2 linked regions of the Actinoplanes lobatus genome follow. The protein of the gene in region 1 interacts with the protein of each later gene in a pairwise test. Links are inferred from orthologs where the notes say so. Each region holds a gene or a part of one and is shown on either strand. Other genes may lie near its edges.

Region 1 (6,878 bases):
GGGGGAGGGGAAGGCTGCTCCCGCGGCTCGTCCGTGGTGGATCTTGGACGGTTGGCCACCGCGCAGGGTGGTGGAACGTCCAAGATCAGCGCCGGGAGGGGAGGCGGGTCTCGGGGCTTGTTCGTGGGGGATCTTGGACGGTTGGGCACCGCTGACGGTGGTGAGGCGTCCAAGATTGGCGCCCGGGGGAGGGGAGGCGCGCCTCAGCGGTCTGGGGCGCGGCGCGCCACAGTTAGGGTGAGCAGCGACAGCGCCGCGCCGATCAGCAGCACCCCGGTCAGCGGGAGACGGTCCACGGCCAGGCCGCCGAGCAGGGCGCCCAGGGCGATCGACGCGTTGAAGACGGACACGAACAGGGCGCTTGCGGCCTCGGTCGCGGCTGGGGCGGCGGTCAGCACCCACGTCTGGAGGGTGACCGGGACGGCGCCGTAAGCGAGTCCCCACAGGATCAGCCAGCCGGGACCGCCGGGCGCGACCATGGCGACGGCCAGGGCCGTGGCGATCAGCACCACGGCCGCCCGGATCCGGCCATGGATCAGCGCACCGGCCACGACGTTGCCGCAGATCCCGGCCACCCCGAACACCAGCAGCAGCACACCCACCATCGGCGCGGACACGCCGTCGGCGAGCAGGACCGGGCGGACGAACGTGTACGCCGTGAAGTGGCCGGTGATGATCAGGAACGTGGCGGTGAGCGCCGCCCGCAGGCCCCGGACGCCCCGCAGCACCGCGGGCAGATCGATCAGCCGTAGTGTCCTCGAAGGTGGCAGCGCCGGGGTGAGCAGCACGATCGCCGCCAGCGCGACCAGGCCCAGCACACCGACCGCGGCGAACGCCGTCCGCCACCCGGCGTGGTCGCCCAGCAGGGTTCCGGCCGGTACACCCAGCACCGATGCCGTCTCCACGCCAGCGAAGATCACCGCGGTGGCCCGGGGCACGTGGTGCGACGGCACCAGCCGCAGGGCGATGCCACCGGCCACCGACCAGAATCCGCCGACGCTGATCCCGATCAGGAAGCGCGCCACCAGCACCACGGTGAAGCTCGTCGCGAACGCCGACATCAGGTTGGCGGCACCGACCAGGCCGACCAGCAGGCCGAGGACCAGCCGCCGGTCCAGGCGGCCGGTCGCCACCGTGACCAGCGGCGCTGACACAGCGGCGACCAGACCGGGCACCGTCACCATCAATCCGGCCACCCCCTCGGCCACCCCGAGCGCCGCTCCGACCGGTGTGAGCAGGCCGACCGGCAGCAACTCGGAGGTCATCAGGGCGAAGATGCCCAGGGTCACCGCGGCGACGGCCACCCAGCCGCGAACCGGCCGGGCCAGGACCTCAGTGGTCATCGGGTGCGGTGCGGCAGGTGACGTTGATCCGGTTCCACGCGTTGGCGGTGAGGATCAGGGCGATGAGCCGCGCCAGCTCCGGCTCTTCGAAGTGGCGGGACGCTTCGGCGTACACCTGATCGGAGACGCCGTGCGGCAGAAGGGTGACGGCGTCGGTGAGGGCGAGCGCCGCCCGCTCGCGCTCGGTGTAGAGGCGCGACTCCTCCCAGGCGGTGAGCTGGAAGATCCGCTGTTCGGTCTCGCCGGCCTTGCGGGCGTCACGGGTGTGGTAGCCGATGCAGTAGGCGCACCGGTTGATCTGCGCCGCCCGGATCTGGACCAACTCGGCCAGAACCGGGTCGAGGCCCTGTTTCGCGGCCGCATCGAGGGCGAGCATCGCCCGGTGGACCTGGGGTGCGGCGGTACGGAAGGTCATGCGCTGTTCGGTCATGAACTGAGCCTAGGAACGGAAGTGACCTCAGCTATGGTTCATTTCCATGCCGGATTCATGGGTCACTTCGCTGGATGGGCCGGGCAGCCGCCGGGCGCGGTTGATGCGGGCGCTGCGTGACGCGATCCGGTCGGGCCAGCTGAAACCGGACACCCGGCTGCCGTCCTACCGGGCGCTCTCCGCCGACCTCGGCATCGCCCGCAACACGGTCGCCGAGGCGTACGCGGAACTGGTCGAGGAGGGCTGGCTGACCGCCCGGCAGGGCTCCGGTACCCGGGTCGCGGCCCGTGCCGCCCCGCCCGCCGGCAACCGGCCACAGCAGCCAAGCGCCCACGACCGGCGGCCGGTGCACGATCTCGCGCCGAGCTCGCCGGACGCCGCCGCGTTCCCGAGGGCCGCGTGGTCGACGTCGGCGCGGCGGGCGCTGACCGCGGCGCCCAGTGAGGCGTTCGGGCCGGGCGACCCTCGTGGCCGGCCGGAACTGCGGCGGGCGCTGGCCGAATACCTGGGCCGGGCCCGGGGCGTCCGCGCCGACGCCGACCGGATCGTCATCTGCGCCGGGTTCGCCGGCGGTCTACGGTTGCTCGCCGAGTTGCTGCCGAGGACGGTCGCGGTGGAGGCGTACGGATTGCGGTTCCATGGCCAGATCCTGGAGAACGCAGGGATCCGGACGGTCCCGCTGGCCGTCGACGAGCGTGGCGCCGACATCGCGACGCTGCCCGGCAGCGGGGCGGGCGCGGTGCTGCTGACGCCCGCGCACCAGTACCCGACCGGTGGCGCCCTGCACGCGGCCCGCCGCACCGCCGTCGTCGACTGGGCACGCGCCTCCGGCGGGCTGATCCTGGAGGACGACTACGACGGCGAGTTCCGCTACGACCGCCAGCCGATCGGCGCGGTGCAGGGCCTCGACCCGGATCGGGTGGTCTATCTGGGTTCGGCCAGCAAGAGCCTGTCCCCGGCGCTGCGGCTCGGCTGGATGGTGCTGCCGGACCACCTGATCGACGACCTGCTCGCGGTGAAGGGCGGGCGCGAGTTCTGGTCCGGCGTCGGCGACCAGCTGACGCTGGCCGACTTCCTCGCCTCCGGCGGCTACGACCGGCATCTGCGCCGCAGGCGCCAGACCTATCGCCGCCGGCGGGATCTGTTGGTCACCGCCCTCCAAGAGCGACACCCAACGGTACGGGTGACCGGTATCGCCGCGGGCCTGCACGCCGTGCTGGCCCTGCCGCCGGGCAGCGAACCCCGGGTTCTGGCCACCGCCCGCACCCTCGGCGTGGCGGTCGACGGCCTGTCCGCCTACCGTCATCCGGCCAGCCCGATGCCACCGCGCGACGGCCTGGTCGTCGGCTACGGCACCCCACCGGAACATGGCTTCGCCGCCGCCGTCCACGCCCTGTGCGCCGCCCTGGATTAGGGCTTTCTGGTGATCACCGGCCGATCCACCGAGGAGCTCAGGCCGCCGCCTCGGAGGCGAAGAGGGGCAGGCCCAGGCGGCGGGAGAGGAAGCGGGCGGCCAGCAGGCCCCGGACGCTGTTGCCGAAGTTGTCCAGCGGCGGGGCGAAGGTGGCCAGGGAACCTCGTCGGGGGGAGGGAAGCTCGCCGGCGGTCGAGACGTACTCATCCGATGCCATGTTCGACTCCGTGACGTGACGCCGGTTGCGGGAGGTCACGCTGACCGGGCGCCGCGTGGCGTCCTTCATCCCGGACGGGTGAGGCGACGGGCCCGCGACGGCCGCGACCATGACCGTACGCCGAGGAGAGGATCGACATGGCAGCGGTGACGGTGGACCGGGATCGTCTCGTTCGGACGTTCCTCGACCTGGTCGCGATCGACAGCCCGACCGGGCAGGAGCAGCGGATCGGTGTGGAGTTGGAGCGCCGGTTCACGGAGCTGGGCGCCGACGTCCGCCGGGACGAGGCGGGCAACCTGATCGCCACCCTGGCCGGTGGGCCGGGGGAGGGCTTCCTGATCTCCACGCACATGGACACCGTCGGCACCGACGTCGGGATCCGGCCCGTCATCGGCGACGACGGGGTGATCCGGACCGACGGTTCCACCATCCTCGGCGCCGACGACAAGGCCGGCATCGCGTCCTGTCTGGAACTGTTGACGCTGCTGGGGGAGCATCCGGAGCTGCCGCATCCGACGATCGAGTTCGTCGTGTCGGTGGCCGAGGAGGCCGGCCTGGTCGGGTCACGGCAGCTGGACGTGGCGCGATTGCGGTCCACCCACGGGTACGTGTTCGACACCGCGGGCGCGATCGGCTCCATCACCTACTGGGCGCCCACCGCGATGGACGTCGACATCACCGTGCACGGGCGCAAGGCCCACGCCGGTGTGGAGCCGGAGAAGGGTGTCGACGCGCTGCGGGTGGCGGCCGAGGCGATCGCCGCGATGCCGCTGGGCCGCATCGACGACGAGACGGTCGCCGGCATCGGCATCCTGGCCGGCGGGGAGGCCCGCAACGTGGTTTCGGCCACCGCCGTCCTCACCGGTCAGGCCCGCAGTCACGACCAGGGGAAACTCGACAAGCAGCTGGCCGCCATGCGGGCCGCCGTGGACGCGGCGGCGCGGCGGCACGGGGCGACCTACGAGTTCGTGGCCGAGGAGATCTACCACACCTACCACATCGACCCGGTCGCGAAGCCGTACCGGGACGCGGCCCGCGCCATCCGGGCGCACGGCATCGAGGTGATCGACCGCAAGTCCGGCGGCGGCACCGACGGCAACTTCCTCAACGCCCGCGGGATCCCGTGTGTCGGCCTGGCCACCGGCATGGTCGACGAACACGCGACCAGCGAGCACATCGCGATCGACGACATGGTGGCGGCGTGCGCGATCCTGTTGACCATCGCCACCCAGCAACAGTGAGGGAGCTTTCATGCCAGGTCACATCGTCCCGATGGGCGCCGGCCGCGCGGTGATGGACCGCCGCGACGACCCGCTGCACGACTACGTGCTGGAGCTCACCGGCAAGGACGACCCGGTGGTGCTGTTCCTGCCGACGGCGACCGGGGACGACGCCAGCTACATCGTGTCGTTCTACGAGGCGTTCCACTCCGGACGGTGCCGGCCGCGGCATCTGCGGTTGTTCCACCGCGACTTCGACGACCTGTCCGGCATCGTGCTCGGTGCTGACGTGATCCATGTGGGCGGCGGCAACACCGCCAACATGCTGGACGTGTGGCGGCGGCAGGGCGTGGACACGCTGCTGCATCAGGCGCTGGCCGGCGGGGCGGTGCTGACCGGTGGCAGCGCCGGCGGGCTGTGCTGGTTCGAGGGCGGGACCACCGACTCGTACGGGCCGACGCTCCAGCTGCTGAACGAGGGCCTCGGCATGATCAAGGGCAGTTACTGCCCGCATTACGACGCCGAGGACCAGCGGCGGCCGATCTTCCACGCGGCCCTGCTCGACGGGTCCCTGGAGATGGGGTACGCCTCCGGCAACCGTGTCGCCATCCGGTTCACCGCCGACGGGGAACCGGTGGAGGCGGTCACCTCCGAGCCGGGCGCCCAGGCGCTGAAGGTGTACGCCCACGACGGCAGGATCGTCGAGGAGGAGATCCCGTGCCGCCTGCTCGCCGAGCGGGTGGCCAGCCGCAGCGTCTCGACCTGAGCACGGGAAACGGCCGGCGGCTCACTGGGCCGCCGGCCGTTTCGCCGTCCTAGACGGCCGGTGCCGCGAACAGGATGATCGACACCCGGGTCGGGGTGACGTCCAGCTCGCGTTGCATGCCGACCCGCTGGATCACCGCGTAGCCGGGGGTGCCGGCCGATCCGGTCGGATTGAGCAGCACCAGCGCCCGTCCCGCCTCGACGAACGCGTCCGAGTCGGGCCGCAGCACGTCCCCGCAGGCGGTGGTCTGCCCGGTCGGGTCGCTGATGGTCAGCGAGAACCTCTGCAGGCCGGTGTAGGCGGTGGCCAGAGTGAACCCGGGCACCGGCGGACTGCCGACGTACGCGAGTGTCGCCGACCGCCCCGGACCCGTCTCGGCCCGGTACGGGGTGACGTCGAACGTGCCCTCACCCGGCAGGTTGAGCCGGATCGGACCGCTCGGCGCCTGGCAGGTACCGCCCTTGACATGGGCGTTGTAGCCGTTCGCCGGCTGTGCGGGCGGGGTGACCGCGCCGGCCGACACCAGGATGCGGGCCCGGGTCGGCACGATGTCGAGCTCCCGCTCCAGCCGGGTCCGTTCCAGGACGGCCACACCCTGTACGCCTCCGTCACCGGCCGGCAGCAGCTGCGCCACGGCCAGTCCGGCCCGCCCGAACCGGTCCTCCTCGGGCTGGAGCAGGTCGCCGCACGCCACGTCCCGCCCGCCCTCGGTCAGGACCAGCGAGAACCGCTGGCCGCTGTAGATCGCGCCGACACCGAACCCGGGCACCTGCGGCGCCCCGTAGAAGCCGAGCGCGGCGCCCTCGGCCCGGTACGGCTCGACGTCGTGGCTGCCGCCGCCGGCCAGGTCGATGTGCAGGTCCTGGCCGGGTTCCGCGCAGCTGCCGTCCCGGATGAAGCCGTCGTAGCCGGCCGCCTCCTGTGCCCGGACCGCGACCGGCGTCAGCACCAGGGCGAACACGCCCGCGGCGGCCAGGACGGACCGCATCCACCGCTTCGTCATCGCAGCCTCCTAGCTGGTGCCGTAGACGAGCGCCGCCGTCACCAGCGCCACCACGGTCGAGACGAGCCACATGATGAACATCGGCAGCGAGAAGGAGTGCCAGATCGCGAACCGGCTGATCCCGGTGGTGCCGGTCTCGTCGGCGGCGATGCTGGTGACCTGCGAGCCGTTGGCCGGGAAGAAGTAGATGCCGATCGCGGCCACCGAGAACGCTGCCAGGAACTGCGGCGGGATGTCCAGAGCCAGACCGATCGGTACGATCGCGGCGAGCGCCGCCGCCTGGCTCGTGGTCAGTGCCGCCACGATGAAGATGGCGATGGCGATCGTCCATCTCGCCGCCTCGACCAGGCCACCCATGGCGTCGACGATCGCGGTCTCGTTCGCCGCGATCCAGGTGTCCGCCAGCCAGGCGATGCCGAACAGCGCGATCAGGCCGACCAGGCCGGAGGTCATGGTGCTCTGCGTGACCACGTCCTTGATCTTGA
Region 2 (6,933 bases), 2.3 Mb from region 1 along the record:
ATCGACACCAGTCACCTGAACGTGAACCAGCTCCGCCGCCGGGTCGAGGAGCTGTTCGGCGGTGAGGACTCGCGCAAGCTGCGGATAACCGTGCTCTCCTTCGGCTTCAAGTACGGCCTGCCGCCGGACGCCGACTACGTGCTGGACGCGCGGTTCCTGCCCAACCCGTTCTGGGTGCCCGAGCTGCGCGAGCACACCGGCCTGGAGGAGGGGGTGAGCGGCTATGTCCTGGGTCAGGAGGGCGCGACCGACTTCGTCGCGACGTACGCCGGGCTGATCGCCGCCACCGCCCCGGGTTTCGAGCGCGAGGGCAAGCGCTATCTGACCGTCGCCATCGGGTGCACCGGGGGCAAGCACCGCAGCGTCGCGATCGCCGAGGAGCTCACCTCCCGGCTCAGCGCGATGCGGCTGTCCGCCCACACGTCGCACCGTGACCTGGGGCGCGAGTGACGGCGATCCGGGTGGTCGCCTTCGGCGGCGGACATGGGCTGAGCGCCTCGCTGCGCGCACTGCGGCACAGCGCCCGGGACCTGGATCTGGAGATCACCGCGATCGTGACGGTCGGCGACGACGGCGGCTCCAGCGGCCGCCTGCGCGTCGAGCGGGACGCACTGCTGCCCCCGGGTGACCTGCGCCAGGCGCTCGCCGCGCTGGCCGCCGACCATCCCACGCACCGGCTCACCGCGACCCTGATGCAGCACCGCTTCGAGGCGATGACGGCTGCGGCGCGGGAGTCCGTGACCGGCCGCGGCCCGCGGCTCGAGCGGCGCGCCGACCGCAGCAAGGACACCCTGGCCGGGCACCCGGTGGGCAACCTGCTGCTGCTCGGGCTGATCGAGATGCTCGGCGACCCGGTCGCCGCGCTGGACCACGCCGCCGAGATGGTCGGCGCGCAGGGCCGGGTGCTCCCGATGGCGCTGCACGCCGTCGGGATAGAGGCCGACGTGGTGCACGCCGACGGCTCCCGTGAGACGGTGCGCGGGCAGCACTCGGTGGCGGTGGCCGAGGGCCGGGTGGAGGCGGTGCGGCTGGACCCGGCGGATCCGCCGGCCTGCCCCGAGGCGATCACCGCGGTCCGGGAGGCCGACTGGCTGATCTTCGGCCCCGGCAGTTGGTACACGAGCGTCCTGCCGCACCTGCTGGTGCCACGGCTGGCCGAGGCGATCGTGGCGAGCCCGGCCCGCCGGCTGGTCACGCTGAACCTCAGCCCGGACAAGGAGACGATCGGGCTCTCCACCGCCGATCACCTGGCCGCCCTGCACTGGTACCTTCCCTCGCTCCGGGTGGACATCGTGCTGGCCGACGCCAAGTGGGCCGGGGAACCGGAACCGGTCCGCGAGGCCGCTCACGACCTCGGCGCCGAGCTGATTCTGGTGCCGGTGGCCGTTGCGGACGGAAGCCCACGGCATGATCCTGAGGCATTGGGCGCCGCCCTGGTGCCAGTATTGGGCGCCACTCGTTGATAACTGACGTAGTGGGGCACACACTGTTCAAGATCCGGCGCATGAGGTGACAACACGATGGCGATGACGGCAGCGGTCAAGGATGAGCTGAGCCGGGTCGACGTGCCCAAGCCCTGCTGCCGCCGGGCGGAGATGGCGGCGTTGCTGCGCTTCGCCGGAGGGTTGCACATCGTCTCCGGCCGGGTGGTCGTCGAGGCGGAGCTGGACACCGGCGCGGTGGCCCGGCGGCTGCGGCGGGAGATCGCCGACGTGTACGGCTACCCCAGCGAGGTGCACGTCCTGGCGTCCGGTGGCCTGCGCAAGGGCAGCCACTACATCGTGCGGATCGTCAAGGACGGCGAGGTGCTGGCCCGCCAGACCGGCCTGCTCGACGTGCGCGGCCGTCCGGTGCGGGGCCTGCCGCAGCACGTGGTCAGCGGCAACGTGTGCTGCTCGGTGGCGGCCTGGCGGGGCGCGTTCATGGCGCACGGCTCGCTCACCGAGCCAGGCCGTTCCAGCGCCCTGGAGATCACCTGCCCGGGGCCGGAGGCGGCGCTCGCGCTGCGCGGCGCGGCCCGCCGGATCGGCATCACCGCCAAGGACCGCGAGGTGCGCGGCGTCGACCGGGTGGTGATCAAGGACGGCGACGCGATCGCCGCGCTGCTCACCCGGGTCGGCGCCCACTCCAGCGTGCTCGCCTGGGAGGAGCGCCGGGTCCGCCGTGAGGTGCGCGCCACCGCGAACCGGCTGGCCAACTTCGACGACGCGAACCTGCGCCGCTCCGCCCGCGCGGCGGTCGCGGCCGCGGCCCGGGTCACCCGGGCGCTGGAAATCCTCGCCGACGACGCGCCGAACCACCTCACCTCGGCGGGCCGGCTGCGCCTGGAGCACCGTCAGGCCTCCCTGGAGGAGCTGGGCGCCCTGGCCGATCCCCCGCTGACCAAGGACGCGATCGCCGGCCGGATCCGGCGGCTGCTGGCGCTGGCCGACAAGCGCGCCCGGGATCTCGGTATTCCGGACACTGAGGCCGCTGTCACACCAGAGATGATGGCCTGCTGACAGGTGATGCCGATCACGCCCATCGAGGGACCTTCGGTCCTTATCGGGTATGGCCGGATGGGTGAGGCTGATGACGTCGTTAGGCAACGTCGCGGTGATCCGTTTAGGTAACGTTCAGGTCGCGCCCCGCCGCTTCGCGGGCGTGCGGACTCGGATAGTGTCGCGGATGACGGCGACGCTGCCGGCAGTTCGGCCGAGCCCCCGTCATCGAAAGTCTGGGTGTGGCGGCCGGACGCCTATGTCGGCCGTTCATACGGTCGGCATGCAGACCCCTCCGCCGGTCGCAGAATCCGGCGGACCGAAACGAGGAGACCACCTGTGACCATCCGGGTTGGCATCAACGGCTTCGGCCGTATCGGTCGTAACTTCTTCCGGGCGGTTCTCGCCTCCGGCGCCGACATCGAGATCGTCGGCGTGAACGACCTGACCGACAACGCCACGCTGGCTCACCTGCTCAAGTACGACAGCATCCTGGGCCGCCTGGGTCAGGAGGTCAAGGCGTCGGCGGACGAGATCACCGTCGGTGGCAAGACGATCAAGGCGTTCGCCGAGCGCGACCCGAACAACCTGCCCTGGGGCGACCTCGGTGTCGACGTCGTGATCGAGTCGACCGGCTTCTTCACCGACGCCACCAAGGCCAAGACGCACGTCGACAAGGGTGCCAAGAAGGTCATCATCTCGGCTCCGGCCAAGAACGAGGACATCACCATCGTGATGGGCGTCAACGACGGCCTCTACGACGGTGCGAAGCACACCATCATCTCGAACGCCTCCTGCACCACCAACTGCCTCGCCCCGATGGCGAAGGTCCTGAACGACACGATCGGGATCGAAAAGGGTCTGATGACCACGATCCACGCGTACACCCAGGACCAGAACCTGCAGGACGGCCCGCACAGCGACCTCCGTCGCGCCCGCGCCGCCGCGCTGAACATCGTCCCCACCTCGACCGGTGCCGCCAAGGCCGTCAGCCTGGTGCTGCCGGAGCTGAAGGGCAAGCTGGACGGCTTCGCGCTCCGGGTGCCGATCCCCACCGGCTCGGCCACCGACCTGACCTTCACCGCCGCCCGTGACACCACGGTCGAAGAGGTCAACGCCGCGATCAAGACCGCCGCCGAGGGCGCGCTCAAGGGCATCCTGGTCTACACCGAGGACGCGATCGTGTCGGCCGACATCGTCACCGACCCGGCCTCCTGCATCTTCGACGCCGGCCTGACCAAGGTCATCGGCGGCAACCAGGTCAAGGTCGTCGGCTGGTACGACAACGAGTGGGGCTACTCGAACCGCCTCGTCGACCTGGTCAAGCTCGTCGGAGCCTGATTCTCATCATGAAGACTCTCGACGACCTGCTCGGCGAGGGTGTCTCGGGTCGGCGCGTGTTCGTGCGCGCCGACCTGAACGTCCCGTTCGACAAGGCTGCAATCGACCCGCAGGGCCATGGCGTCATCAGCGACGACGGCCGCGCCCGCGCGGTTCTGCCGACGCTGATCGCCCTGCGTGACGCGGGCGCTCGCGTGATCGTGGCGTCCCACCTGGGCCGCCCGAAGGGCGCGCCGGACCCCAAGTTCACCCTGGCGCCGGTCGCCAAGCGGCTGGGCGAGCTGCTCGGGTCCACCGTGGTCTTCGCCGACGACACCGTCGGCCCGGCCGCCACCGAGGCCGTCGCGGCCCTCCAGGACGGCCAGGTGCTGCTGCTGGAGAACCTCCGCTTCAACGCCGGTGAGACCTCGAAGGACGACGCCGAGCGCGGCGCCTTCGCGGACCAGCTCGCCGCGTTCGCCGACTTCTACGTCGACGACGCGTTCGGCGCGGTGCACCGCAAGCACGCCTCGGTGTTCGACGTCCCGGCCCGGCTCCCGCGCTACGCCGGTGGTCTCGTCCTCAAGGAGGTCGAGGTCCTCAAGAAGGTGTCGGAGAGCCCGGAGCAGCCCTACGTCGTCGTGCTCGGCGGCTCCAAGGTCTCCGACAAGCTGGCCGTCATCCAGGCGCTCCTGCCCAAGGTCGACAAGCTGCTCGTCGGCGGCGGCATGTGCTTCACCTTCCTCAAGGCCCAGGGCCACGAGGTCGGCAAGTCGCTGCTCGAGGCCGAGATGATCTCCGTGTGCGCCGATCTGCTGGAGCAGGCTCAGGGCCGGATCGTCCTGCCCGTCGACGTCGTCGCGGCCGCCGAGTTCTCGGCTGACGCGGCGCACGATGTGGTCTCCGTGTCGGAGATCCCGGCGGACCGGCTCGGCCTGGACATCGGCCCCGAGTCCACCTCGCTGTTCGCTGAGGCGATCGCCGGCGCGAAGACCGTGTTCTGGAACGGCCCGATGGGCGTCTTCGAGCTCGCCCCGTTCGCCGCGGGCACCCGTGGCGTGGCGGAGGCGATCACCAAGATCGACGGCTTCTCGGTCGTCGGCGGCGGTGACTCGGCGGCGGCGGTCCGTACCCTCGGCCTGGACGAGTCCGCGTTCGGCCACATCTCCACCGGCGGGGGCGCGTCCCTGGAGTACCTCGAAGGCAAGACGCTGCCGGGCGTCGCCGCACTGGAGAAGTGATGACGACCCGTAAGCCGATCATCGCCGGCAACTGGAAGATGAACCTCAACCACTTCGAGGCGAATCTCCTGGTGCAGAAGCTGGCCGCGAGCCTGACCGCCGAGCAGCTGGAGGCCGTCGAGACGGTCGTCCTGCCGCCGTTCACCGACCTGCGCACCGTCGAGTCGGTGATCGCGGACGGCAAGCTGAAGATCAAGTACGGCGCGCAGGACGTGTCGCCGCACGCCGGCGGTGCGTACACCGGTGAGATCGCCGGCGCCTTCCTCGCGAAGCTGGGCTGCTCGTACGCGGTGATCGGGCACTCCGAGCGCCGCGAGTACCACAACGAGAGCGACGAGCTGATCAACGCGAAGAACAAGGCGGCCTTCGCGGCCGGCCTCGTTCCGATCTTCTGCGTCGGCGAGGGACTCGACATCCGCGAGGCCGGCAACCAGGTCGAGCACGTGCTCGCCCAGGTCGACGCCGGGCTGGAGGGGCTCAAGACCGAGCAGCTCCAGCAGATCGTGATCGCGTACGAGCCGGTGTGGGCGATCGGCACCGGCAAGACCGCGACCCCGGACGACGCGCAGGAGGTCTGTGGCGCGATCCGGGCGCGGCTGGTGGAGAAGTTCGGCGCCGAGGTGGCCGATGTCGTCCGTATCCAGTACGGCGGCTCGGTCAAGGCGGCGAACATCGCCCAGATCATGGCGCAGCCGGATGTGGACGGCGCGCTGGTCGGCGGCGCGAGCCTGGACGCCGAGGAGTTCGTCTCCATCGTGCGTTTCCCGGAGCACGTCGCACGCTAAGAGTAAATAGCGCGTGCCCGGCCGTATGAATCGGCCGGGCACCCGCTATTGTGGGACCGCTGCTGTGCCCTTCGAGAGGAATGAACCCGACGATGCCGATCGCGTTCGCTTACACGTTGATCGTGTTGCTGATCATCACCAGCGTTTTGCTGACACTGCTGATCCTTCTCCACCGGGGCAAGGGCGGCGGCATGTCCAGCATGTTCGGTGGTGGCGTCAGCTCCAGTCTGGCGGGCTCCTCGGTCGCCGAGAAGAACCTGGACCGGTACACCGTTCTGGTGGGAATCATCTGGTTCGCCTGCATCGTCGGGCTGGGCTTCTGGCTCAAATTGGAGCTGGCTGCCTGACGGCGGCTCGTAGTCGTAGAATCTGCCGCGCGGCCGGTTTCTCCGGCCGCGCGGTTTTTTGTCATCACCGTCCGGTTTGCTCCTCATCTCCGCTTCGAGCCGGACAGACCTTCGAGGCCCCTCGAGACAGGAGTGACGTCCGTGTCCAGTGGCAGCGCTATCCGTGGCAGCCGTGTCGGGTCCAGCCCGATGCGACCCGACGAGCGCACCGAACCCGCTCCGCGCCGGCAGGTGACCTATTTCTGCTCGGCCGGACACGACAGCATCATCTGGTTCGCGGCCGAGGCCGCGATCCCCGAGACCTGGGACTGCCCACGCTGCGGTCAGCCCGCCGGGCTCGACAGTTCCAACCCGCCGGGGCGGGCGCGCACCGAGCCGTACAAATCGCATCTGGCATATGTGAAGGAACGGCGCTCCGAGGAGGACGCGGCGGCGATTCTCGCCGAGGCGCTCGCCAAGGTCCGCCAGCGGCGCGGCGAATGATCGACAGCGCACCGGCCGAGCGGGGCGGCCGGTGCGCTTCTCACCAAGCCGGCTCTTCTCACCAAGCCGGCTCTTCTCGCCGGGCCGATGTGTCCGCTCAGGCCAGCGGGCTGGTGTCTCGGGCCACGAAACGGGCGCCCGGGTCGGAGATCTCCAGATCCTCGAAGCCCAGCCGGCGGTAGAAGGCGTAGGCGCCGTGGTTCTCTGCGGCCATGCCGAGATGCACACCCGTGACCCCGGCCGCGCGCAGGCCGTCCAGGAAGGCCGCCATCAGCCC

The links.
Region 2: the proteins of BJ964_RS28780 (region 1) and tpiA interact in binary tests that used the Escherichia coli proteins (3 or more experiments, as listed by UniProt). The link is inferred for Actinoplanes lobatus from one-to-one orthologs.

What each region holds. Positions count from the first base shown.
Region 1 is NZ_JACHNC010000001.1:6,271,694-6,278,571, forward strand. The notes cover bases 2,649-5,593. They hold BJ964_RS28780 (M20/M25/M40 family metallo-hydrolase), read left to right. Parts: upstream 2,649-3,541; coding sequence 3,542-4,645; downstream 4,646-5,593. Other genes in these bases: pdxR (MocR-like pyridoxine biosynthesis transcription factor PdxR), read left to right, coding at 2,649-3,187; BJ964_RS48215 (glutaminase), read right to left, coding at 3,225-3,404; BJ964_RS28785 (Type 1 glutamine amidotransferase-like domain-containing protein), read left to right, coding at 4,656-5,390; BJ964_RS28790 (hypothetical protein), read right to left, coding at 5,440-5,593. Outside these bases: BJ964_RS28760 (MFS transporter), read right to left, coding at 204-1,343; BJ964_RS28765 (carboxymuconolactone decarboxylase family protein), read right to left, coding at 1,333-1,773; more of pdxR, read left to right, coding at 1,820-2,648; more of BJ964_RS28790, read right to left, coding at 5,594-6,393; BJ964_RS28795 (anaerobic C4-dicarboxylate transporter), read right to left, coding at 6,403-6,878. UniProt on the Escherichia coli protein: Cleaves the N-terminal amino acid of tripeptides.
Region 2 is NZ_JACHNC010000001.1:3,993,806-4,000,738, forward strand. What follows is about bases 3,934-6,933. They hold tpiA (triose-phosphate isomerase), read left to right. Parts: upstream 3,934-5,040; coding sequence 5,041-5,826; downstream 5,827-6,933. Other genes in these bases: BJ964_RS18730 (phosphoglycerate kinase), read left to right, coding at 3,934-5,041; secG (preprotein translocase subunit SecG), read left to right, coding at 5,919-6,173; BJ964_RS18745 (RNA polymerase-binding protein RbpA), read left to right, coding at 6,315-6,656; BJ964_RS18750 (GNAT family N-acetyltransferase), read right to left, coding at 6,754-6,933. In the rest of the region: RNase adapter RapZ, read left to right, coding at 1-450; BJ964_RS18715 (gluconeogenesis factor YvcK family protein), read left to right, coding at 447-1,463; DNA-binding protein WhiA, read left to right, coding at 1,521-2,501; gap (type I glyceraldehyde-3-phosphate dehydrogenase), read left to right, coding at 2,820-3,821; more of BJ964_RS18730, read left to right, coding at 3,830-3,933. UniProt on the Escherichia coli protein: Involved in the gluconeogenesis. Catalyzes stereospecifically the conversion of dihydroxyacetone phosphate (DHAP) to D-glyceraldehyde-3-phosphate (G3P).